Regions from separate parts of the Methylobacterium sp. E-046 genome, predicted to be linked through region 2. Evidence: predicted binding sites of a transcription regulator. Region 2 holds the regulator's gene; the other holds the start of a gene.
The links. Region 2 encodes LexA, which represses DNA repair genes until DNA is damaged. Its sites were predicted from a motif close to TGTTCNNNNTGTGTTCNG; they were not measured.
Positions count from the first base shown of each region.

Region 1: the regulator LexA is predicted to act here: its motif matches at 4,847-4,864, upstream of recA (recombinase RecA).

Region 1 is NZ_JAKSYP010000251.1:74,787-85,895, forward strand. It holds gene fliR (flagellar biosynthetic protein FliR) at 1-400, shown strand, start outside; gene flhB (flagellar biosynthesis protein FlhB) at 442-1,509, shown strand; gene cckA (cell cycle histidine kinase CckA) at 1,685-4,501, shown strand; gene recA (recombinase RecA) at 4,956-6,017, shown strand; gene rpsQ (30S ribosomal protein S17) at 6,860-7,126, opposite strand; gene rpmC (50S ribosomal protein L29) at 7,148-7,363, opposite strand; gene rplP (50S ribosomal protein L16) at 7,376-7,789, opposite strand; gene rpsC (30S ribosomal protein S3) at 7,801-8,547, opposite strand; gene rplV (50S ribosomal protein L22) at 8,558-8,944, opposite strand; gene rpsS (30S ribosomal protein S19) at 8,946-9,224, opposite strand; gene rplB (50S ribosomal protein L2) at 9,230-10,066, opposite strand; gene MKK82_RS27235 (50S ribosomal protein L23) at 10,092-10,388, opposite strand; gene rplD (50S ribosomal protein L4) at 10,385-11,005, opposite strand; gene rplC (50S ribosomal protein L3) at 11,005-11,109, opposite strand, start outside.
Region 2 is NZ_JAKSYP010000290.1:246,205-257,313, forward strand. It holds gene MKK82_RS32770 (DNA-3-methyladenine glycosylase family protein) at 113-991, opposite strand; gene gltA (citrate synthase) at 1,063-2,352, opposite strand; gene gltX (glutamate--tRNA ligase) at 2,603-4,030, opposite strand; gene MKK82_RS32785 (ComEC/Rec2 family competence protein) at 4,174-6,414, shown strand; gene lexA (transcriptional repressor LexA) at 6,408-7,136, opposite strand; gene MKK82_RS32795 (hypothetical protein) at 7,372-7,827, shown strand; gene MKK82_RS32800 (hypothetical protein) at 7,834-8,049, opposite strand; gene MKK82_RS32805 (NRAMP family divalent metal transporter) at 8,130-9,371, shown strand; gene fae (formaldehyde-activating enzyme) at 9,434-9,973, shown strand; gene MKK82_RS32815 (hypothetical protein) at 10,092-10,565, opposite strand; gene MKK82_RS32820 (response regulator) at 10,604-11,053, opposite strand; gene MKK82_RS32825 (histidine kinase dimerization/phosphoacceptor domain -containing protein) at 11,050-11,109, opposite strand, start outside.

The DNA.
Region 1 (11,109 bases), on a different contig from region 2:
GGTGGCGATCGGCAACTTCCTGTCGCTCCTGGGGATCACGCTGATCTTCGCCACCGACCTGCACCACCTCGCCATCCAGGGCTTGGCCCGCAGCTACGAGGTGCTGCCGCCCGACGGCGTCCCGGCCTTCTCGGACGCCCTGATGCTGGCGACCCGGGCCCTGGCCCGCGGCTTCACGCTGGCCGTGCAGATCTCCGGACCGTTCATCGCCTTCGGGATCCTGTTCAATCTCGGTCTCGGCGTCCTGTCGCGGCTGATGCCGCAGCTCCAGGTGTTCTTCCTGGCGGTCCCGGCCTCGGTGATGATCGGCATGCTGATCCTGATCGGCTGCCTCGGCGTCATGATGGGCGTCTTCCTGGACGATATCGGACGGTATCTCGCCGAGTCGGTGGGGCGCTGAGCGACCCGTCCGTCCCGCGTGCAGGCTGAGGTCGGGCAGCGATGGCCGGGGACACCGACGACGAGGACAAGACCGAGGAGCCGTCCCAACGGCGGCTCGATCAGGCCATCGAGCGCGGCGACGTCGCGAACAGCACGGAGGTCAACACCTTCGCGATCCTGGCGGCCTTCACGCTCGCGCTGCTGATGGCGGCCCCCAACATCGCGCAGAACCTGATGTACGGGCTCAAGGCGTATCTCGCGAACGCCCACACCCTTCCGGACGACGCCACCGCCATGCGGCAGGCCATGACCCACGGCCTCTGGCTGTGGGTGCAGGCGGTGGCCGTGCCGGTGGGTCTCGCGGCGGCCGCCGGCCTGGCCGCAGGGCTCCTGCAGCACCCGCTGGTGTTCAGCCCCGAGGCGCTGATGCCGAAATTCGAGCGCCTCTCGCCGATGGCGGGCGTGAAGCGGATCATCGGCATCGAGGCCTGGGTCCAGTTCGGCAAAGGGCTGGCCAAGATCACCACCGTGGGCGTGGTCGGCGGCGTGCTCCTGTGGAACGACCGAGACCGGCTGCAGGTGTTCGCCCAACTCGACCCGGTCGCATCCCTGCCGGCGATCCTGTCCCTCTGCCTGCGGCTGCTGGCCGGCATGCTGTGCATGCACCTCGCGATCACGCTGGGCGACGCGCTCTACGCGCGGTTCCGCTGGCGCAAGCGCCACCGCATGTCGAAGGAGGAGATGAAGCAGGAGATGAAGGAGTCGGACGGCAATCCGGAGGTCAAGGGCCGGCTCAGGCAGCTGCGCATGGCGCGGGTGAAGAAGCGCATGATGGCCGCCGTGCCTACCGCCACCGTCGTTGTGACCAACCCGACCCACTACGCGGTGGCGCTCCGCTACGAGGCCGGCATGGCCGCGCCGGTCTGCGTCGCCAAGGGCGTCGATGCCCTGGCCCTCCGCATCCGCACGGTGGCGGCCGAGCACGGCGTCGCCGTGATCGAGAATCCGCCGCTCGCCCGGGCGCTCCACGCCACCGTGGAGATCGACCGCGAGATTCCCGCCGAGCATTACCGCGCGGTGGCGGAAGTCATCGGGTTCGTGATGCGCCTGCGCCGGAGGGCCGCGTAGGCCCCGGTGCGCCGCGGCACTGTCACGGACGAGGACGACGCGCGGAAGCCACGCTTCGTCCACCTTTTTTCGCGAGGCTGTGTCGAGGCTTGGCGCGACGCGCGTAGTGCCGGCCTGCCCGTGGCCTGATATGGCCGATGGGCCCAACCGGGTGACTGTTCTGGAAATGAAGCCGATGGCTGACGTCACTGGACCTTCGGCGCCCGCCGCAGGCCCGCAGAATTCGGGGCTGCCGGTCCCCGCCGCGCAGGCCGCCGTGCAGGTGCCGGTCGCTCAGGCGACGGGGCCGCAGGGGGCAGGCTCGCAGGGGACGAGCTCGCAGGGGACGGGCTCGATCGACCGCTCGGAGCAGCCGGGCCGGGTCGGGCTCCTGCTCGTGCTCGCCGGGCTGCTGGTCGGCGCCGCGATCGGCCTGTCCTTCGTGGCCAACGAGCAGGCCCAGTCGCTCATCGTCTGGCTGCTCGCCCTGCTGGCCATGGCGGGCGTCTTCTTCCTGTTCGCGCTGGCCATCGGGGCGCTCCAGCTCAGCGGCAGCGCCGCCCGGGACGACATCACCAAGGGCATCGTCGATGCGTCGCCGGACGGCAAGCTGGTCGTCGAGGACGGCGGCCGTCTGATCTACGCCAACGAGGCCTATCTGCGAATCGCCAGCGGCGACACCTTCTCCAACCTCGTGCCGGTGGAGCGCATCCTCGTCGGGTCTCCGGAGGTCTCCGAGGCGGTCTACCGCCTGTCGCAGGCCTCGCGCGATGCCAGGGCCCATACCGAGGAAGTCCGCATGTCGCCGCCGCTGGGTCCCACGGCCGGCGAGCGCGGCTTCGGATGGTACCGGGTCTCGGTCCGCCCCCTCGCGCGACCGCGCCGGGCGGCCTCGCTCTGGACGGTGGCCGACATCACCGCCGAGCGGGAGCGTCAGGAGAATGTCTTCCAGGAACTCCAGCACGCCATCGACTACCTCGACCACGCGCCCGCGGGCTTCCTGTCGATCGATCCGGCCGGCGCCATCGTGTACATGAACGCGACCTTGGCGGCCTGGCTCGGCTACGACCTCGCCAGCGTCGGCCCGGGCGGCCCGCACCTCACCGAGATCGCCCCGGAGGCGGATGTCCTCGTGCGCACCGCCGGCCTGCCGGGCGAGGTGCGTACCGACCGCTTCGACCTCGACCTGCGGCGGCGCAACGGCCACACCCTGCCGGTGCGGCTCTACCACCGGGTCGCCTTCGGCAAGGACGGCAAGCCGGGCTCGTCGCGGACCTTCGTGATCAACCGCTCCGCCGGGGCCGAGGCCGACGAGCCGCAGCGCGCCGCCGAGGTGCGCCTCGCCCGCTTCCTCAACAACTCGCCCATCGCCATCGCGACGCTGGACCGGACCGGGCGGATCGCCCGCGCCAACGCCTCGTTCACGCGGCTGTTCGGCACGGTGCCGCGCCAAGCGGATGACGGGGCGATCGACGGCGAGGCCGCGTCCCGGGTCGAGCCCAACGTCGCCGACTCGGTGACCGACCGGACCGCCCTGGAGGCCGGGCTCGCCCGTGCGACGAGCGGGCTGACGGATCCCGAGCCCATCGAAGTCCAGCTGAACGGGCCGGGCGGGCGATCCGCGCGGGTCTGGCTCAGCCCGGCCGACGGCGGCGACCCGGGACAGCAGACCGACGAGAGCGAGCGGGTGATCCTGTACGCCCTCGACACGACGGCTCAGCGCCAGCTGGAGCAGCAGGTCGCCCAAGCCCAGAAGATGAACGCGGTCGGCCAGCTTGCGGGCGGCATCGCGCACGACTTCAACAACGTGCTGCAGGCGATCATCGGCTACTCGGACCTGCTGCTCGCCAGCCACCGGCCGACCGATCCGGCCTTCCAGGACATCATGCAGATCAAGCAGAACGCCAACCGGGCGGCCGGCCTCGTCCGCCAGCTCCTGGCGTTCTCCCGTCGGCAGACGCTTCGCCCGGAGGTGATGAACGTCGGCGAGGCGCTCTCCGAACTCACGCTCCTGCTGAAGCGGCTGCTCGGCGAACGGGTCGCCCTGGAGTTGAAGCACGGCCGCGACGTCTGGCCCGTGAAGGCCGACGTCAACCAGTTCGAGCAGGTGATCGTGAACCTCGCGGTCAACGCCCGCGACGCCATGCCGGACGGCGGCAAGCTGATGATCCGCACCGAGAACGTCACCGATCCGGGGACGGCCACGAGCGCCGAGGGACGCGGCGGGGCGCCGGCGGGCGACCACGTGCTGATCGAGGTGCGCGATACCGGCCAGGGCATCCCGCCCGAGCTGATGGAGAAAATCTTCGAACCGTTCTTCACCACCAAGGAGATCGGCAAGGGCACGGGACTGGGGCTCTCGACGGTGTTCGGCATCGTCAAGCAGTCCGGCGGCACCATCGACGTGCAATCGGCCATGGGGGAGGGCACCGCCTTCCGCATCTACCTGCCGCGCCACGTGCCGGTGGCCGAGCCCGAGGAGGCGCCGCTCCTGGCTTCGGAGCCCAGCCTGCCGCGCACCGAGGCGGTCCTCACGAAGGCGGACGGCAAGCCGCGCGAGACGACCGCTGCCGCCCGGTCCGGCGACGCGGCGCAGGGGAAGCCCGACAAGCCGGTGCCGCGCAAGCCCGCCGCCGACCATACGGGGCAGGGGACCATCCTGCTCGTGGAGGACGAGGATCCCGTCCGGGCGGTCAACAGCCGGGCCCTCTCGGCGCGCGGCTACACGGTTCTGGAAGCGGCCTCGGGCCTCGAAGCGTTGGCGATCGTCCGCGACGGCAGCCAGCCCATCGACCTCGTCGTCTCCGACGTGGTCATGCCCGAGATGGACGGGCCGACCCTGTTGCGCGAGGTGCGCAAGCACCAGCCCGACCTGAAGGTGATCTTCGTCTCCGGCTACGCCGAGGACGCGTTCCGAAAGAACCTGCCCGAGGGCGAAACCTTCAACTTCCTGCCCAAGCCCTTCAGCCTCAAGCAGCTCGTCGAGACCGTGAAGAAGACGATGGCGGATTGAGGAACGGCGGCGGCCTGGTATCCGCGCGGGCGAACCATCGCCCGCGCGGTTGTCGCTCCGTACTGACGGACGATCATCCGGCGGGACGAGCGTCGGCACCATCGTTGCGCGGCGCCGCCGGCGAGCCCGAGATCAAGCCCCAACGCTTAAGCAGGACACAGGAACGTCGGCGCACACGGATTCAGGACCTTGCTGAGGGGACCTGGAATGGAGCCGCTGCGGTGGATCGGAACCCCGTCGACCGGGGCCGGACCCGATCCGTCCGCTCACGACGCCGGACCGGTCATGCCCTCGACAAGCCCGGTCGGATCCCCGCCTCACCTGGGCCGACTGCCCTTGCCGGATTAGAACAAAACGAGTACATAACATCGGTGTTGAGGCGCGTTGTGAACTGCGCTCAACCCCTTCATAAGGAGCCCGCCAGATGGCCCAGCCCGCATTGAAAGTGGTCGACATGCCCCCGGTGGACAAGGACAAGTCCAAGGCGATCGACGCCGCCCTGTCTCAGATCGAGCGCGCCTTCGGCAAGGGCTCGATCATGCGGCTCGGCAAGAACGACAAGGTGCAGGAGGTCGAGACCGTCTCGACCGGCTCGCTCGGGCTCGACATAGCGCTGGGTGTCGGCGGCCTGCCGCGCGGCCGCGTGGTCGAGATCTACGGCCCCGAATCGTCCGGCAAGACCACGCTGGCCCTTCACACCATCGCCGAGGCCCAGAAGAAGGGCGGTGTCTGCGCCTTCGTGGACGCCGAGCACGCCCTGGACCCTGTCTATGCCCGCAAGCTGGGGGTGAACCTCGACGATCTGCTGATCTCGCAGCCCGACACCGGCGAGCAGGCCCTCGAGATCACCGACACGCTGGTACGCTCCGGCGCCATCGACGTTCTGGTGGTCGACTCGGTGGCCGCGCTGACCCCGCGGGCCGAGATCGAAGGTGAGATGGGCGAGAGCCAGCCCGGCCTTCAGGCGCGCCTGATGAGCCAAGCCCTGCGCAAGCTCACCGGTTCGATCTCGCGCTCGAACTGCATGGTCATCTTCATCAACCAGATCCGGATGAAGATCGGCGTCATGTACGGCAGCCCGGAGACGACGACGGGCGGCAACGCCCTGAAGTTCTACGCCTCGGTGCGCCTCGACATCCGCCGCATCTCGACCCTGAAGGATCGCGACGAGGCGATCGGCAATCAGGTCCGCGTCAAGGTCGTGAAGAACAAGGTCGCGCCGCCGTTCAAGCAGGTCGAGTTCGACATCATGTTCGGCGAAGGCGTGTCGAAGGTCGGCGAGCTCATCGATCTCGGCGTGAAGGCCGGCATCGTCGAGAAGTCCGGGGCTTGGTTCTCGTACAACAGCCAGCGCCTCGGCCAGGGTCGCGAGAACTCGAAGGGCTTCCTGCGCGACAACCCCGAGATCGCCTCCAAGATCGAAGCCTCGATCCGCCAGAATTCCGGCCTCGTGGCGGAGAAGATCCTGGAGAACGCCGCGCCGACGGCCGACGAGCTCGACGAGGGCGAAGCCTGATCGCCGCCGCAACCCGGGACCGGTTGCGGCGCGTTCCTCGACACCAGACATTGGGCAGCCTCGGAGCATCTCCGGGGCTGCTGTCCGTTCAGGCCCTGCCAAGGGGCCGTTGCGGGCTCGGCAAGCGCCTGCCGTCCGTCGACGTGGCTATCGTGGTGACAGCGATCGGTCCCCAGGACGGGACTTCCGGGATGGGTCGACCATCCGAGGGAGAATCACTTCAAGCGAACCGACCTTGCCGCCGCTGCGGCCAGCAGCCTCCTCAGCCCGTGCGCGTCCTCGTCCGACGGCGGCGATCTCTGTCTCGCCGATCCAAGACAGACTCGCCGATCTAGGACAGCCTCACCTCCAACCACATCAGCGAAGAAGCCGCCCGCGTCGTCACCCGTGCGCAGCGCGCCTCCAGGGTTCAGGACGATCAGCCCAACACCGACCCGGTTGTCACCGTAGTCGGAGCCGTTGCGTTCTGGCCGTCCCGGTTCGTCCTCCAGGGCGACAATCAGAAGACGGCTGAACCGGCGCGGCTCCAGGATGCGACGGAGCCACTTGAACAGGCGTCGGTTCCGAGAGATTGCAGGATCGAACGCCGGCGCCAGCCGACCTCATGATCCTAGCACGGGGCCACCGGGCGCGGCGCGGCGAAGGGATCACACAACGCCTACAGGCGCAGAACGAAGAAACCCGGCGCGAACCCGACCATGGTGGTCGACCTTCGCCCGGGTGCCCGTCGTTGATAGATGCAGTCCGCCAAGCGAGGCGTCCAGCGCCGTGAAGCGTCGCGGCTACGAAGGCCGCGGACAATCGGGCAGATGCGGTCGCCCGCAGCCGCCAAACCGTCGGTATCAGGCAGCTTCGCCAGCTTCGGCCACCGGGGCGGCCTCGCCCTCGACGAGCTTCCACGTCTTCGTCTTGGAGAAGGGACGGCACTCCTCAATGAACACCGTCTGCCCGACCTTGGCGACATTCGCTTCGTCGTGCGCGTGGTAATTCTTCGAGCGACGCACCGTCTTCTTCATCACCGGGTGCGTGAAGCGGCGCTCCACCTTCACCACAATGGTCTTCTCACCCTTGTCGCTGACGACGGTGCCCTGCAGGATGCGCTTCGGCATGGTTGTCTCCTAAAACCCGCCTCAGCCCTTGGCCTGCTGCAGCGTCTTGGCGCGCTGCAGAGTCCGGACACGGGCGATGTCGCGGCGGACCTCACGGACGCGGGCGACGTTCTCGAGCTGGCCGGTGGCCCCCTGAAAGCGCAGGTTGAACTGCTCCTTCTTGAGGTTGATCAACTCGTCATTCAGCTGATCCGGCGACAACGCCTTGAGATCAGACACTCTCTGGGTCGACTTCACGATATCCTCCGTTCAGTCGGCGATGCGCTGGACGACCCGCGTACGGATCGGAAGCTTCGCGGCGCCGAGGCGGAGCGCCTCCTTGGCGATGTTCTCGGCAACGCCGTCGACCTCGAACATGATCCGGCCGGGATGCACCCGGGCGGCCCAGTAATCCGGGGCACCCTTACCGGAGCCCATGCGGACTTCGGTCGGCTTTGACGAGACCGGCACATCCGGAAACACCCGGATCCAGACGCGGCCCTGGCGCTTCATCTCGCGGGTGATCGCGCGGCGGGCCGCCTCGATCTGGCGGGCGGTGACGCGCTCGGGCTCCACAGCCTTCAGGCCGAACTGGCCGAAGTTCAGCTCGAAGCCGCCCTTGGCCGCACCGTGGATGCGGCCCTTGAACTGCTTGCGGAAGCGGGTCTTTTTCGGTTGCAGCATGGCTTCCTACCTTACGCGTGCTCGCGCTCGCGGCGTCCGCGCTCGCGGCCGCCCTCGCCATCGCGCTCACGGCGTCCGCCGGAGCGGCCGCCCTCTTCCTGGGCCTTCTTGTCCTGGGCCATCGGGTCGTGTTCGAGGATCTCGCCCTTGAACACCCACACCTTGATACCGCAGGTGCCGTAAGTCGTGAACGCCGTGGCGGTGCCGTAATCGACGTCCGCACGCAGCGTGTGCAGCGGGACGCGGCCCTCGCGGTACCATTCCTGACGGGCGATCTCGGCGCCGCCGAGACGACCGGAGCAGTTGATCCGGATGCCCTCGGCGCCCAGACGCATCGCCGACTGCACGGCGCGCTTCATGGCCCGCCGGAAGGCGACGCGACGCTCAAGCTGCTGAGCGATCGAGTCGGCCACCAGGGTGGCGTCGATCTCGGGCTTGCGCACCTCGACGATGTTGATGGTCACGTCGGCCTTGGTCATCGTGCCGACGAGCTTGCGCAGCTTCTCGATGTCGGCGCCCTTCTTGCCGATCACCACGCCCGGACGGCCCGAGTGGATGGTGACGCGGCATTTCCGGTGCGGACGCTCGATGACGATCTTGGAGACCGCCGCCTGCTTGAGCTGCTTCATGAGGGCGGCGCGGATCGCGACGTCCTCGTGCATGAGCTTCGCGTAGTCGCCCTTGTTGGCGAACCAGCGGGAGTCCCAGGTCCGGTTGATGCCGAGCCGGAGACCGATCGGATTGACTTTCTGGCCCATCAGATCCTCCTCAGGCCGCTTCGGCCTGGCGGACTTCGCGAACCACGATGGTGAGGTTCGAGAAGGGCTTCAGGATACGCGCGCCGCGGCCGCGGGCGCGGGCGTGAAAGCGCTTGAGAACCAGCGCCTTGCCCACGAAGGCCTGGGACACGACGAGGTCGTCCACGTCCAAATCGTGGTTGTTCTCGGCGTTGGCGATGGCGCTCTCGAGGCACTTCTTGACCTCGGTGGAGATCCGCTTGCGCGAGAACTGCAACTCGGCGAGCGCCGTGTCGACCTTCTTGCCGCGGATCATCTGCGCCACGAGGTTGAGCTTCTGCGGGCTGACGCGCAGCATGCGCGCGACGGCCTTCGCCTCGTTCTCGGGGAGCGCGCGGGGGGTGGCTTGCTTGCCCATCTCAGCGCCTCTTCGCCTTCTTGTCGGCCGCGTGACCCGGGAAGGTGCGGGTCGGCGAGAACTCGCCGAACTTGTGACCGACCATCTCCTCGGTGACGTAGACCGGGATGTGCTTTTGCCCGTTGTGCACACCGAAGGTGAGCCCGACGAACTGCGGGAGGATCGTGGAGCGGCGGCTCCAGATCTTGATGACCTCGGAGCGCGAGGAGCCCCGCGCCGCCTCGGCCTTCTTGAAGAGGTAGCCGTCGACGAACGGCCCCTTCCAGAGAGAGCGTGCCATAGCGATTACTTCTTGCGGTTGTGGCGGCTGGACAGGATGAACACGTCGGTCCGCTTGTTGGACCGGGTCTTCTTCCCCTTGGTGGGCACGCCCCAGGGCGTGACCGGGTTGCGGCCGCCCGAGGTGCGACCCTCGCCGCCGCCGTGCGGATGGTCGACCGGGTTCATCGCCACGCCGCGGTTGTGCGGGCGCTTGCCGAGCCAACGGTTGCGCCCGGCCTTGCCGAGCGAGATGTTCATGTGGTCCGGGTTCGAGACCGCGCCGACGCTGGCGAAGCACTGGCCGTGGACCAGGCGCTGCTCGCCCGAGTTGAGGCGCAGCGTCACGTAGCCCTGGTCGCGGCCAACGATCTGCGCGTAGTTGCCGGCCGAGCGGGCGATCGCGCCGCCCTTGCCGATCTTCAGCTCGACATTGTGGACGATCGTGCCCACCGGCATCGAGCCGACCGGACCGGCATTGCCCGGCTTGATGTCGACGTTCTCGCCGGCCACAACCTTGTCGCCCGGCTGCAGGCGCTGCGGGGCCAGGATGTAGCTCTGCTTCCCGTCGGGGAAGTTGATCAGCGCGATGAACGCCGTCCGGTTCGGATCGTATTCGATCCGCTCCACGGTGGCGGCGACGCCGAGCTGGTCGCGACGCTTGAAGTCCACGTTGCGCAGAACGCGCTTGTGGCCACCGCCGCGGAAGCGGACGGTGATGCGGCCGAGATTGTTACGGCCGCCGGAGGACGACTTGCCCTCCGTCAGCGCCTTCACCGGCTTGCCCTTGTAGAGCTCACGGCGGTCGACGAGCACAAGCTGGCGCAGGCTCGGCGTGACCGGTTTGAATGTCTTCAAGGCCATCGGCTTGGATCCCTAAAACCCGTCCTCAGAGCCCGGTCGTGACGTCGATCGTGTGGCCCTCGGCCAGGGTCACGATCGCCTTCTTCACGTCGGAGCGCTGTCCGCGGAGGCCGCGGAAAATCTTCTTCTTTCCCTTGGTCACAAGGGTGTTCACGGCCGTGACCTTCACGTCGAACAGCTTCTCAACCGCCTCTTTGATCTGAGGCTTGGTCGCCTTGGGGGCGACGCGGAAGACGACCTTGTTCTGCTCGGTCAGGTTCGTCGCCTTCTCGGTAATGACCGGAGAGACGACGATGTCGTAGTGGCGCGGATCGGCACTCATTTGAAACGCTCCTCCAGCGCGTCGACGGCAGCCTTCGTCAGGACGAGCGTGTCGCGGCGCAGGATGTCGTAGACGTTGATGCCCTGGACGGGCAGCACGTCGATCTGCGGGATGGCGCGGGCGGCCCGGCCGAAATTCACGTCGACCTCAGCACCGCCGATGATCAGCGCGTTCGAGAGGCCCATCTTGCCGAAGCGCTCGATGAGACCCTTGGTCTTGTGGTCCTCGATCTTGATGTCGTCGACGACGATCAGGGTCGAGGCCTTGGCCTTGGCCGACAGGGCGTGGCGCAGGGCCAGCGCACGCACCTTCTTGGGAAGGTCGTGGCTGTGGTCGCGGACCACCGGACCGAAAGCCCGGCCGCCGCCGCGGAACTGCGGCGCCGAGGCCGCACCGTGGCGGGCATTACCGGTGCCCTTCTGCTTGTACAGCTTCTTGCGGGTCCGGTTCACGTCCGAGCGGTTCTGCACGGCGTGGGTTCCGGCGCGCCGCTTGGCCAGCTGCCAACGGACCATGCGCTGAAGCAGGTCGGCGCGGGGCTCGAGACCGAAGATCTCTTCGTTCAGCTCGACCGAGCCGGCACCGGCACCGTCGAGGGTGGTGATATCGAGCTTCATCACACGGTCTCCTCAGCCGCAGCGGCCTCGGGCGCCGGGGCGGATGCGCCGTTCTCACGGAACTTGCCCGGCAGCGGAACGTCGGCGGGGAGCTTGCGCTTCAC
Region 2 (11,109 bases):
GATGAGGACGCGGGCGGCCGAGCCTGACTGCGCCGAGCGCCCGCGCGGCGCCGAACATCAGCGCGGCGCCGATCAGATGGCGTCGCTCCGCTCACCTGGGACGGCGGCGCGGTCATCGCCCCTTCACGACCGCCTCGTCCGCCGCCCAGAGATGCTGCGCCGCGTAGGCCCGATACGGGCGCCACGCCTCGGCCCGGGCGAGCAGCGCCGCCGGGCTCGGGCGTCCGGTGCCGGTCTCCAGCGCCCGCAGCAGGCCGACATCGCCGACCGGCAGGGCGTCCGGCAGCTTGAGCACCCGCATGGCGATGTACTGCGCCGTCCAGGGTCCGATCCCGCGGATGACCGTGAAGCGCAGGACGGCAGCCTCCAGCGTCTCCGCCGGAGCGAACAGGTCCGGGTCGGCGAGCGCTGCCGCCGCGAGCGCCCGGATCGCCGCCCCGCGGGCGCGCGGCATGTTGAGCACGCGCGCAACATCCGCCTCGACCAGCGCCGCCGGTGCCGGGAAGATGTGGGTCAACCCGCCGGCCGGCTCCGCCAGCGGCGTCCCGAAGGCCGCCACGAGCGTCCCGGCGAGTCCGATGGCAGCCGCCACCGAGACCTGCTGGCCGAGGATCGCCCGGCAGCCGGTCTCGAACGGGTCCCAGGCCCCCGGCAGTCGCAAGCCCGGTCGCGCCGCCACCAGCGGGGCCAGGACGGGATCCCGGGCAAGACAGGCCGCGATGGCGGTCGGGTCGGCGTCGCAGTCGAACAGGCTGCGCAGGCGTCCGGCAACCGTCGGGGCGTCGCCGGCCTCGATGCCGCGGAGCGCCGCGTGCAGGCAGCCGTCGCCGGGCTCCACCGTCAGGAAGCCGTGCCGGCCCGCGGCGCTGACCGTCCGCGCGTAGGTCGCGCCGCCGGGATCGACCATTTCGACGCCCGGGATCGCGCGCTTGGCCAGGAAGGCGCGGATCGCCGCCCAGTCGTAGGGCGGGCGGTAGGGGAGCCGGAGCACGGGCGCCTCCGCAAACGAGAAGGGCGGCCGCTCGGCCGCCCCGTCGGTCTTGTCCCGGGACAGGTCCCGCCTCAGCCGCGCTGGTCGACCGGCACGTAGTCGCGCTGGGCCGGGCCCACGTAGAGCTGCCGCGGACGGCCGATCTTCTGCGAGGGATCCTCGATCATCTCGGCCCACTGGGCGATCCAGCCGACCGTGCGGGCCACGGCGAACAGCACCGTGAACATGTCGGTGGGGAAGCCCATCGCCTTGAGGGTGATGCCCGAGTAGAAATCGATGTTCGGGTACAACTTCTTCTCGATGAAGTACTCGTCCTTGAGGGCGATCTGCTCCAGCTCCATGGCGACGTGGAGCAGCGGATCGTCGGTCTTGCCGAGCTCCTTCAGCACCTGGTGGGTGGTGCTCTGCATGATCCGGGCGCGCGGATCGTAGTTCTTGTAGACGCGGTGGCCGAAGCCCATCAGGCGGAACGGGTCGTTCTTGTCCTTGGCCTTGGCGACGTACTTGCTGACGTTCTCGGGCGTGCCGATCTCCATCAGCATCTTCAGCGCCGCCTCGTTGGCGCCGCCATGGGCCGGGCCCCAGAGGCAGGCGATGCCGGCCGCGATGCAGGCGAAGGGGTTGGCGCCCGAGGAGCCGGCGAGCCGCACCGTCGAGGTCGAGGCGTTCTGCTCGTGGTCGGCGTGCAGGATGAAGATCTTGTCCAGCGCCCGGGCGAAGACCGGGTTCACCTCGTATTCCTCGCAGGGCACCGCGTAGCACATGCGCAGGAAGTTCGAAGTGTAGTCGAGGTCGTTCTTCGGATACACGAAGGGCTGGCCGATCGAGTACTTGTAGGCCATCGCCGCCAGGGTCGGCATCTTGGCGATCATGCGGATCGAGGCGATCATCCGCTGGCTCTCGTCCGTGATGTCGGTCGAGTCGTGATAGAAGGCCGAGAGCGCACCCACCGAGGCGACCATCACGGCCATCGGGTGCGCGTCGCGGCGGAAGCCGGTGAAGAACCGGTTCATCTGGTCGTGCACCATGGTGTGGCGCGTGACCCGGTAGTCGAAATCGGCCTTCTGGGCCGCGGTCGGCAGGGCGCCGAACAGCATCAGGTAGCAGGTCTCGAGGAAGTCACCCTTCTCGGCGAGCTGCTCGATCGGGTAGCCGCGGTAGAGCAGCACGCCCTCGTCGCCGTCGATGTAGGTGATCTTCGATTCGCACGAGGCGGTCGAGGTGAAGCCCGGATCGAAGGTGAAGGCGCCGGTCTGGGCGTAGAGCTTGCCGATGTCGATCACGTCCGGACCGATCGTACCGGATTTCACCGGCAGTTCGATCGACTTGCCGTCCACGGTGATGGTGCTGGGTGCGCTCATGGATCGTGGACCCTTCTGTGGCGACGTGGCGGATACCGGCCTCGGGCTGCCCGAGCCGGTCCCGGGGGCCTGAGCACCCGCATTATGCTGCGGGTGCTCACAGGTATGGGTTACCCAAACGGCACTGCAGCAGCAACGGGGTCGGTGACAACCGGACCCCGACGCCAAGGGAATTCGCAACGCCGATTCCGCCAAGCGAAATCCGGGCCGCGATCCGCGGTTCCCCTGACCGGCCCGGATGGCGGCGTGCTCAGCCCTGCGGCACCTGATCACCGAGCCGCGCCAGGGTCTCGTCCCGGCCGAGCACCGCCATCACGTCGAACAGGGGCGGGGAGGTGGTGCGGCCGGTGAGCGCCGCCCGCAGGGGCTGGGCCACCTGCCCGAGCTTGCAGCCGGCCGCCTCGGCGTACTGGCGCACGGCGCCCTCGGTCGAGGCTGCGCTCCAGTCGGCCAGCGCCTCGAGCGCCGGCCGGACCCCGGCGAGGCGGGCGCGGCCCTCGTCGGAGAGGAGCGCACGGGCCTTGTCGTCGAGGGCCAGTGGACGCTGGGCATAGAGGTAATAGGCGCTGTCGAGGAGCTCGATCAGCGTCTTGGCCCGCTCCTTCAAGCCCGGCATGGCCTGGATGAGCTTGTCCTTCAGGTCGGCCGGAAGCGGCGCCGACAGGCCGCGCTCCGGTCCGACGCTCGGCAGGATGGTCTCGATCGCCGCCGCGAGGTCGGCATCGGCGCTGGTGCGGATGTAGAGGCCGTTGACGTTGGCGAGCTTGGCGAAGTCGAACCGCGCCGCCGAGCGCCCCACCGCGCCGAGATCGAAGGCCGCGATCATCTCGTCGGTGGTGAAGACCTCTTGGTCGCCGTGGCTCCAGCCGAGCCGCACGAGGTAGTTGCGCAGCGCCGCCGGCAGGTAGCCGAGATCCCGGTAGGCCTCGACGCCGAGCGCCCCGTGGCGCTTCGACAGCTTGGCCCCGTCGGCCCCGTGGATCAGCGGGATGTGGGCCATCTTCGGGACGTCCCAGCCGAGGGCGGAGAAGATCTGGGTCTGGCGCGCCGCGTTGGTGAGGTGGTCGTCGCCGCGGATGACCTGCGTGACGCCCATGTCGTGATCGTCGACCACGACGGCGAGCATGTAGGTCGGCGTCCCATCCGAGCGCAGCAGGACGAGGTCGTCGAGGTCCTTGTTGGCCCAGGTCACCCGGCCCTGGACGGCGTCCTCGACCACGGTCTCACCCTCGGTCGGCGCGCGCAGGCGGATCACCGGCTTGACCCCCGCGGGGGCCTCGGACGGGTCGCGGTCGCGCCAGCGGCCGTCGTAGCGCGGCGGGCGCCCCTCGGCGCGGGCGGTCTCCCGCATCTGCGCCAGTTCTTCGGCGGTGGCGTAGCAATGGTAGGCGCAGCCCGCGGCCAGCAGCGCCTCGGCCACAGCCCGGTGGCGCTCGGCGCGGGCGAACTGGAAGACCACGTCGCCGTCCCAGTCGAGGCCGAGCCAGGACAGGCCGTCGAGGATCGCGTCGATCGCGCCCTTGGTGGAGCGCTCGCGGTCGGTATCCTCGATGCGCAGCAGCATCCGGCCGCCGGTGTGGCGGGCATAGAGCCAGTTGAACAACGCCGTGCGGGCCCCGCCGATATGCAGGTAGCCGGTGGGCGAGGGCGCGAAGCGCGTGACGACGGCTGAGGACATCGGTCCGGTATGTTCGGGGAAGGGTCGCGGGAGGGCGGAGGAGCGGCGAGGGGGCTCGGCAGGGCGCCCGTAGCACGAAGCGTCGGCTGTAGCACGGGCCGGCGGATGCGTTAAGAATCGACCGCGGAATCGCCCGGCCGCCGATGAGAGGTCGCGCGCAGCGGGGCGGCGGCAATGCGGCGGATCGGCGCGAGGGGATCCGCCGGGAGGTCGAGCAGCGCCGGCTGTTCCCCTGGCTGGCGGTGGCCTTCGGAGCCGGCATCCTGGCCCAGTTCGTGGCGGCCGACGGCAGGCCGATCCTGGTCGCCCCCCTCGTCGGCGCGGCCCTCGCCCTGGCGCCGACCCCAGCCCTGGGCGCGCGGCCGGCCGCCCTGGCGCTGGCTTTGGGGATGGCGGCCGCGTTCCTCGGCTTCGCGGCGGCGACCTGGCGGGTCTCGCAGGTCGCCGCCCCGATCCTCCCACGGATCACCATCGGCCCGCTCGTCGGCATGGTCGAGGCCCTCGACGAGCGCGAGGTCGGAGCCCGGCTGTTGATCCGGGTGGAGAGTTTCGCCGGCCTCGCGGCGGAGGTACGGCCCGCCCGGGTGCGGGTGTCGTTCCGCAGGACACCGATCCCGCGGCCCGGGGACGTCGTGGCCGCCACGGCCCGGCTGCTGCCGCCGCCGGAAGCCGCCCGGCCGGGCGGCTACGATTTCGCCCGGGACGCCTATTTCCAGGGGATCGGCGCGGTGGGCTCGCTGGTCGGCGCGGTCTCGATCCGCGCGCCGACCGAGCCGCCGCCCCTGCACCTGCGTCTCGCCGCGATGCTGGACGACGCGCGCAACGCGCTGACCCGCCGGATCGCACAGGCCGAGGGCGGGCAGGCGGGAGCCGTGGCGGCGGCCCTGGTGACCGGCAAGCGGGGCCTGATCGGGCCTGAGACCAACGACGCGCTGCGCGCCGCCGGCATCTACCACGTCGTATCGATCTCCGGCCTGCACATGGTGCTGGCCGCCGGCGTGGTGTTCTGGCTGGTGCGGGCGGTCCTCGCCCTGGTGCCGTATTGCGCGCTGGTCTGGCCGATCAAGAAGATCGCGGCCGGCTTGGCCATGCTGGGCGTCACTGCTTACTGCGCCTTCTCGGGCTGGGACATCGCGGCCGAGCGCTCGCTGTTTATGACCCTGATCATGCTGGGCGCGATCCTGGTGGACCGGCCGGCGCTGTCGATGCGCAACCTCGCCCTCGCCGCCCTGGTCGCCCTGGCCCGGGAGCCGGAGGGTCTCCTCGGCCCGAGCTTCCAGATGTCGTTCGGGGCGGTGGCCGGGCTGATCGCCTGCGCACGGCTGATCGACGGCCGGCTGTTCGTGCGTCCCGGGGCAGGACGCATCGGGCGGCTCGTCGGCACCGGCCTCTCGGCGATCACCGGAACCCTGGCCACGACCCTGGTTGCCCAGGTCGCCACCGCGCCCTTCGCCACCTACCATTTCCAGACGATCCAGCCGTTCGGGCTGGTGGGCAACGCCCTGACGCTGCCGCTCGTCTCCCTGGTGGTGATGCCATCCGCGGTGATCGGGTGCCTCGCCTATCCCTTCGCCCTCGACCGGCCGATCTGGTGGCTGATGGGCCAGGCGGTGGGCGGCATGCTGGCGATCGCGCAGTGGATCGCCGGGTTCGAGCGCGCCACCCTCGTGCTGCCTGCCTTCGGGACAACGGCGCTGATCCTGCTGACCGCCGGTCTCCTGCTGGCGACGCTCCCGGTCTCGCGCCTGCGCTGGCTCGCCGCGCCGCCCATCCTGCTGGGCCTCTGGCTCGCGGCCCTGCCGGATCGCTACGACCTCTACGTCGACCGGCAGGGCGGCGGCGCTGCGGTGCGCGGACCGGACGGCCGCCTCGCGGCGCTGGGCAGCCCCTCGGGGTTCGTGTTGGAGCAGTGGCTGAAGGCGGACGGCGATGGGCGGCGCCCCGGCGCGCTGGCCGCCCCGACCGGCGGCGGGCATTGCGACCGGCTCGGATGCACCGCGCGCCTGCCGGACGGACGGGCGGTCGCGCTGATCCGGGACCGGCGCGCCTTCGCCGAGGATTGCCCCCGCGCCGCGGTGCTGATCACCGGCCTCACGGCGCCCCCGACCTGCACGGGCCCGTTCGTCATCGACCGAAAGATTTTGTCAGAACGCGGCGCCGTGGCCCTCAGGGCCGAGGCCGCGGGGTTCACCGCGCGCTATGCCCGCAGCCTCGACCGGGGCCTGCCGTGGCGACTGCGCCCGGATCCGCGGCCGACGCCGCAGCGGCCGATGACCGCCGCGGCGGACAGCAGCCGCGCGGATGACTCTGTCGCGCCCACCGACGCTGACCGGGCGGGCGCCGGAAGCGGGCCCGGCGACGCGCCGGCCGCGCCGCTTCAGTAGCGGCGGACGAGACTCACGAGACGGCCCTGGATCTGGACCCGATCCGGCCCGAGGACTCGGGTCTCGTAGGCCGGATTGGCAGCCTCGAGCGCGATGGAGGAGCCGCGGCGGCGCAGGCGCTTGAGGGTCGCCTCCTCGTCGTCGATCAGGGCCACGATGATGTCGCCGGTATTGGCGGTGTCCTGCTTGCGGATCACCACCAGATCGCCGTCGAGGATGCCGGCCTCGACCATCGAGTCGCCGCGCACCTCCAGGGCATAGTGTTCGCCGCCGGCCAGGAAGTCCGGCGACAGGGTGATGGCGTGGCTCTGGTTCTGGATCGCCGAGACCGGCGTACCGGCCGCGATCCGGCCCATGACGGGGATCGAGATGGCCCGGCCGGATTCGTCGATCATCCGGGCATTGGCGGGGAGCGGCGCCTGCTTGGACTTGCCGCCTTCCACCACGCTCGGGGTGAAGCGGCGCGGCTCGGCGGCGGGGGGCTGGACCGGAGCCGCCTGGGTCAGGCTCTCGGGAATGCGGATCACCTCGATGGCCCGCGCCCGATTCGGGAGGCGCCGGAGGAAGCCACGCTCCTCCAAGGCGGTGATCAGCCGGTGGATGCCCGACTTCGACTTCAGGTCGAGGGCGTACTTCATCTCGTCGAAGGACGGCGGGACGCCGCATTCCTGCATGCGGTTCTGGATGAAGCGCAGGAGGTCCAGCTGCTTGCGCGTGAGCATTGATGGGGCCTCGCGGCTTGTGGACCGCCTCGTGGCGGTCTCGGAAACAAATCACGAACACGTTAAACGTTCCGCAAGTGTTCCGCAAGAGAGTTATGGCCACGCTCGCGTCGCCGCGGGCGCATCCGGGCCAGAAACGCATTGACGGCGCAAGCGGAGCCGTTTCAATGCACACCGCCGCCCGCCGGAGGGGAAGAAGCCGGGGCGCGGCCGGGATCAGGCTGGGATGACGAGGATGCGACGACCCGCAGCTCTGCTGCCCCTCGGCCTGATCGCCCTAGGTCTTGCGCTCGCAGGGTGCACCACCGGGTTCTCCTACATCTCGCGGAACTACGTCGCGCTGACCCCTCAGGTGGTGACGATCGGCTGCAAGGAACCCTACGAGGTCTACGACAACCGGCAACTGCGCCGGATGCTGATCGTCTCGAACACCCTGCGCGAGTATGCCGGCTGCAACCTGAGTGAGGCGCGGATCGACCCCGAGCCGGGAGCGACCCGGGTGACGCGCTTCCGCACCGCCGCCCGCGCCTATCTCGACGAGACCGTGCGGGAGGAGTGCCGGATCACCGGCGAGACCGTGTTCGACGCGCTGAAGTCCGAATTCGCCTACGCGTGCGACGGGCCGGTCGAGAAGCGCGGCACGGTGGTCCCGCGGTTGCCGGGCCGCAATCCGGGCCTGATCCAGCGCTGATCCGGCTCAGGTCCCCGGTTTCGGAAAGGTGCGCTCGGCCGCGTCGCCAGCCGCCGCCAGCAGGGCCCGGGCGAAGGCGCGGGCCTCGGCCCGGTCCAGGATGATCGCGGCGGTGACGGGGCCGCCCCCGAGATCGGACAGCGCGAGTTCCAGGCGCACCCCGTCGGGCACGGCGCTCGCCTGCAGACTCCAGCCACCGCCCCGATCCGCGCTCTCCGCCATGGCCCTCTCCTCCCGCACGTTCCGGGAAAACGCCGCAGCCGCGCGCCGGAACTGCCCGCACCCGGGACTGTTCCCGAGCCGTGCCCAGCGCTTCCCTGCCTCGCCTGTCCGCGTTCCTCAAGGCCGCCGGCCCTGGACTGGTGGTGATGCTCGCCGATACGGATGTCGGGAGCCTGATCACCGCGGCCCAGAGCGGCGCGCGCTGGGGCTACTCGCTGTTGCTCCTCCAGATCCTGCTGGTGCCGATCCTCTACGTCGTCCAGGAACTGACGGTCCGGCTGGGGACCGCTACCGGCCGCGGCCACGGAGAGCTGATCCGGGCGCATTACGGTCCGGCCTGGGCCTGGATCTCCTACGGCGGCCTCGTGGTCGCCGGGGTCGGCGCCATCGTCACGGAATTCTCCGGCATCGCCGGGATCGGCGACCTGTTCGGCGTGCCGCGCCTCGTCAGCCTGGGGCTGCCGGCCGCTCTGCTGCTCGGTCTGGTGTTCACCGGGAGCTACCGGCGCGTCGAGGCGGTGGCGATCGCGGTGGGCCTGTTCGAACTGGTCTTCATCGGCCTCGCCGTCGCGGCACGGCCGGACGCGGGGGAGATCGTCGCCTCCTTCGGGCACATGCCGCTGGGCGACGGGCGGTACCGGGTGCTGATCGCCGCCAATATCGGCGCGGTGATCATGCCGTGGATGATCTTCTACCAGCAATCGGCGATCGTCGACAAAGGCCTCGGATGGGCGCACGCCAGGCGCCTGCGGCTCGACACCCTCGCGGGCGCGGTGATCTCGCAAGGCGTGATGGGGGCGATCCTGATCGCGGCCGCGGCCACGATCGGCAAGGCCGGGCGGGGCAGCGAGGCCGGTCTGGAGACGGTCGGCGACCTCGCGGGGGCCTTCACGCCGGCGCTGGGTCCGTGGCTTGGACAGGTGGTGTTCGGGGTGGGCATCATCGCGGCCGCCTTCGTGGCGCTGAACGTCGTGGCCCTGGCGCTGGCCTGGGGCTTCGGCGACGTGACCGGCAAGCCCCATTCCCTGGAGCAGTCCCCCCGGGAGGCGCCGGCCTTCTATGGCGCCTTCGCGCTCGTGGTCGCCGCGGGGGCGGTCGCCGTCCAGCTCGTGCCGAATCTCGTGGCGCTCAACATCGCCGTAGAGGTGATGAACGCGCTGCTCCTGCCGCTGGCGCTCGGCCTGCTGATCCTGCTGGCCACCCGCGCCCTGCCGGAGGGGCAACGCGTGGACGGGGCCTACAAGTGGGTGGTCTACACCATCTCCGGGGTGACCGTCGCGTTCGCGCTGGTCGGCGTGCTCGACGGGATCGGCCTGCTCTGAGCCGATTGACGCGGACGGCGCGATGATGTCTCCCGCGGGCTCCGATCAGGTGGAGTTCGAACATGCAAGAGATCTGGTTCCGCACGGGCGAAGCCACGGTGCTGGCGGCGGAGGGCCAGTACACCGACGCGATGCCGGAGGTGCTGATCGGCTCGGTGCGCGGGCCCGTGGGCCAGGCCTTCGCGTCGATGATGGGGCAGGTGCAGGGCCACACCCGGATGTTCGTGGTGCGCGACCTCAATCAGCTGGTGCGCCCGGCCACGATGATGACCACCAAGGCCACCATCCACACGGCCGAGTACGTCGAACTGCTCGGCGGCGTGGTCCAGGCGGCCACCGGCGATGCGATCGTCGATTGCATCATCGAGGGCGTGCTGCCGCGGGACGGGCTCGACGAGCTCTGCATGATCATCATGATCTGGCTCGACCCGCGCTGCGCCGAGGACGACAGCCTCGACCAGAAGGACCTCTACCGGACCAACTACGAGGCGACGAAGCTCGCCATCGCCCGCGCCCTCAAGGGCGAGCCGACCGTGGACGAGCTGATCGCCAACCGGAAGACCGTGAAGCACTACGCGCTCGAGGACGTGATCGAGTATTGAACGGCGCGCCGCGGCGCTCGGCGGGGGACGCCGCCCCGTCGTCGCGCGCGGCGATGCGGGACGGCGACGATCGGCGTGGGCCGTCCAGGCCGCGTCGACGGGCCCGCCGGTCGGGCGCCTAGCCCGGCGGAATCCGGCCCACCGAGCACAGGGTGCGCATCGTGGTGCTGCCCGGGTCCGTGTAGCAGGAGGCCGACCAGCCGTTCTGCTGGATGAACGACTTGCGCCGCTCCGACAGCGAGGTCCGGTAGGCGTTCGCGATGATCGGCTCGACGGTCGCGGCGGCCTCGCCGGTCAGGATCTCGGAGGCCATCGAGAGGTCGCGGAAGAAGGTCGGCGAGGGGGACGGCTCGGCGGAGGTCGCCTGCACGATCGGCTCGGCCCGGCAGGTCACGTCGAGCTTGATCGGGCCGGCCACGCGGATGTCGATGCTCGGGCCCGCGCGCTTGCCGACCTTGCCGCCGATGGCGCCCGCGATCTGGCGGGCGAGGTCGTCGCAGGTATCGGCCCCGGCTGGGAGCGCCAGCAGCGCCAGGAGCGGCAGGCCCGCGAGGGCGGCGAGGACGAGGCGCTGGACGGCGAAGCTTGACATGGGCGCACTCTACGCGGGGCGCCAAGCCTGTCGAGGGGTCAGGCCCGCATCTCGGCGAAGCTCGCCAGCCAATTCGGGGCGACGCGCATGCCCGAGGGCACCTCCGCCCCCGGGGGCGGCCGGCGCACGCAATCCTTGAGATAGGCCAGGGACGCGCCCAGCACCGTGTCGGAGAAGGGCTTGGCGATCACCGCGGTGGCGCCCTCCATGTCCTCGGGGATCGCGCGGGCGTTGGCGGTCATGAACGCGGCCGTGATGCCGCCGAGGTCGCGCACGGCATGCGCCACGTCGATGCCCGAGGAGCCGTCGCCGAGGCGCAGATCGATCAGCACCAGTTCGGGCCTGGTCTCGGGGATCAGCGCGATGGCCTCGCGGGCGGTCACGGCCGTCCCCACGACGCGGTGGCCCGCCTCCTCCAGCATCATCTCGATCTGCATCAGGATGAGGGCCTCGTCCTCGACCACGAGGATGCGCAGCGGCTCGCTCACGATGCCTCCAGACTGCCGGCCATCTCGCGCGGCAAGCGGACGTTGACGACGGTCCC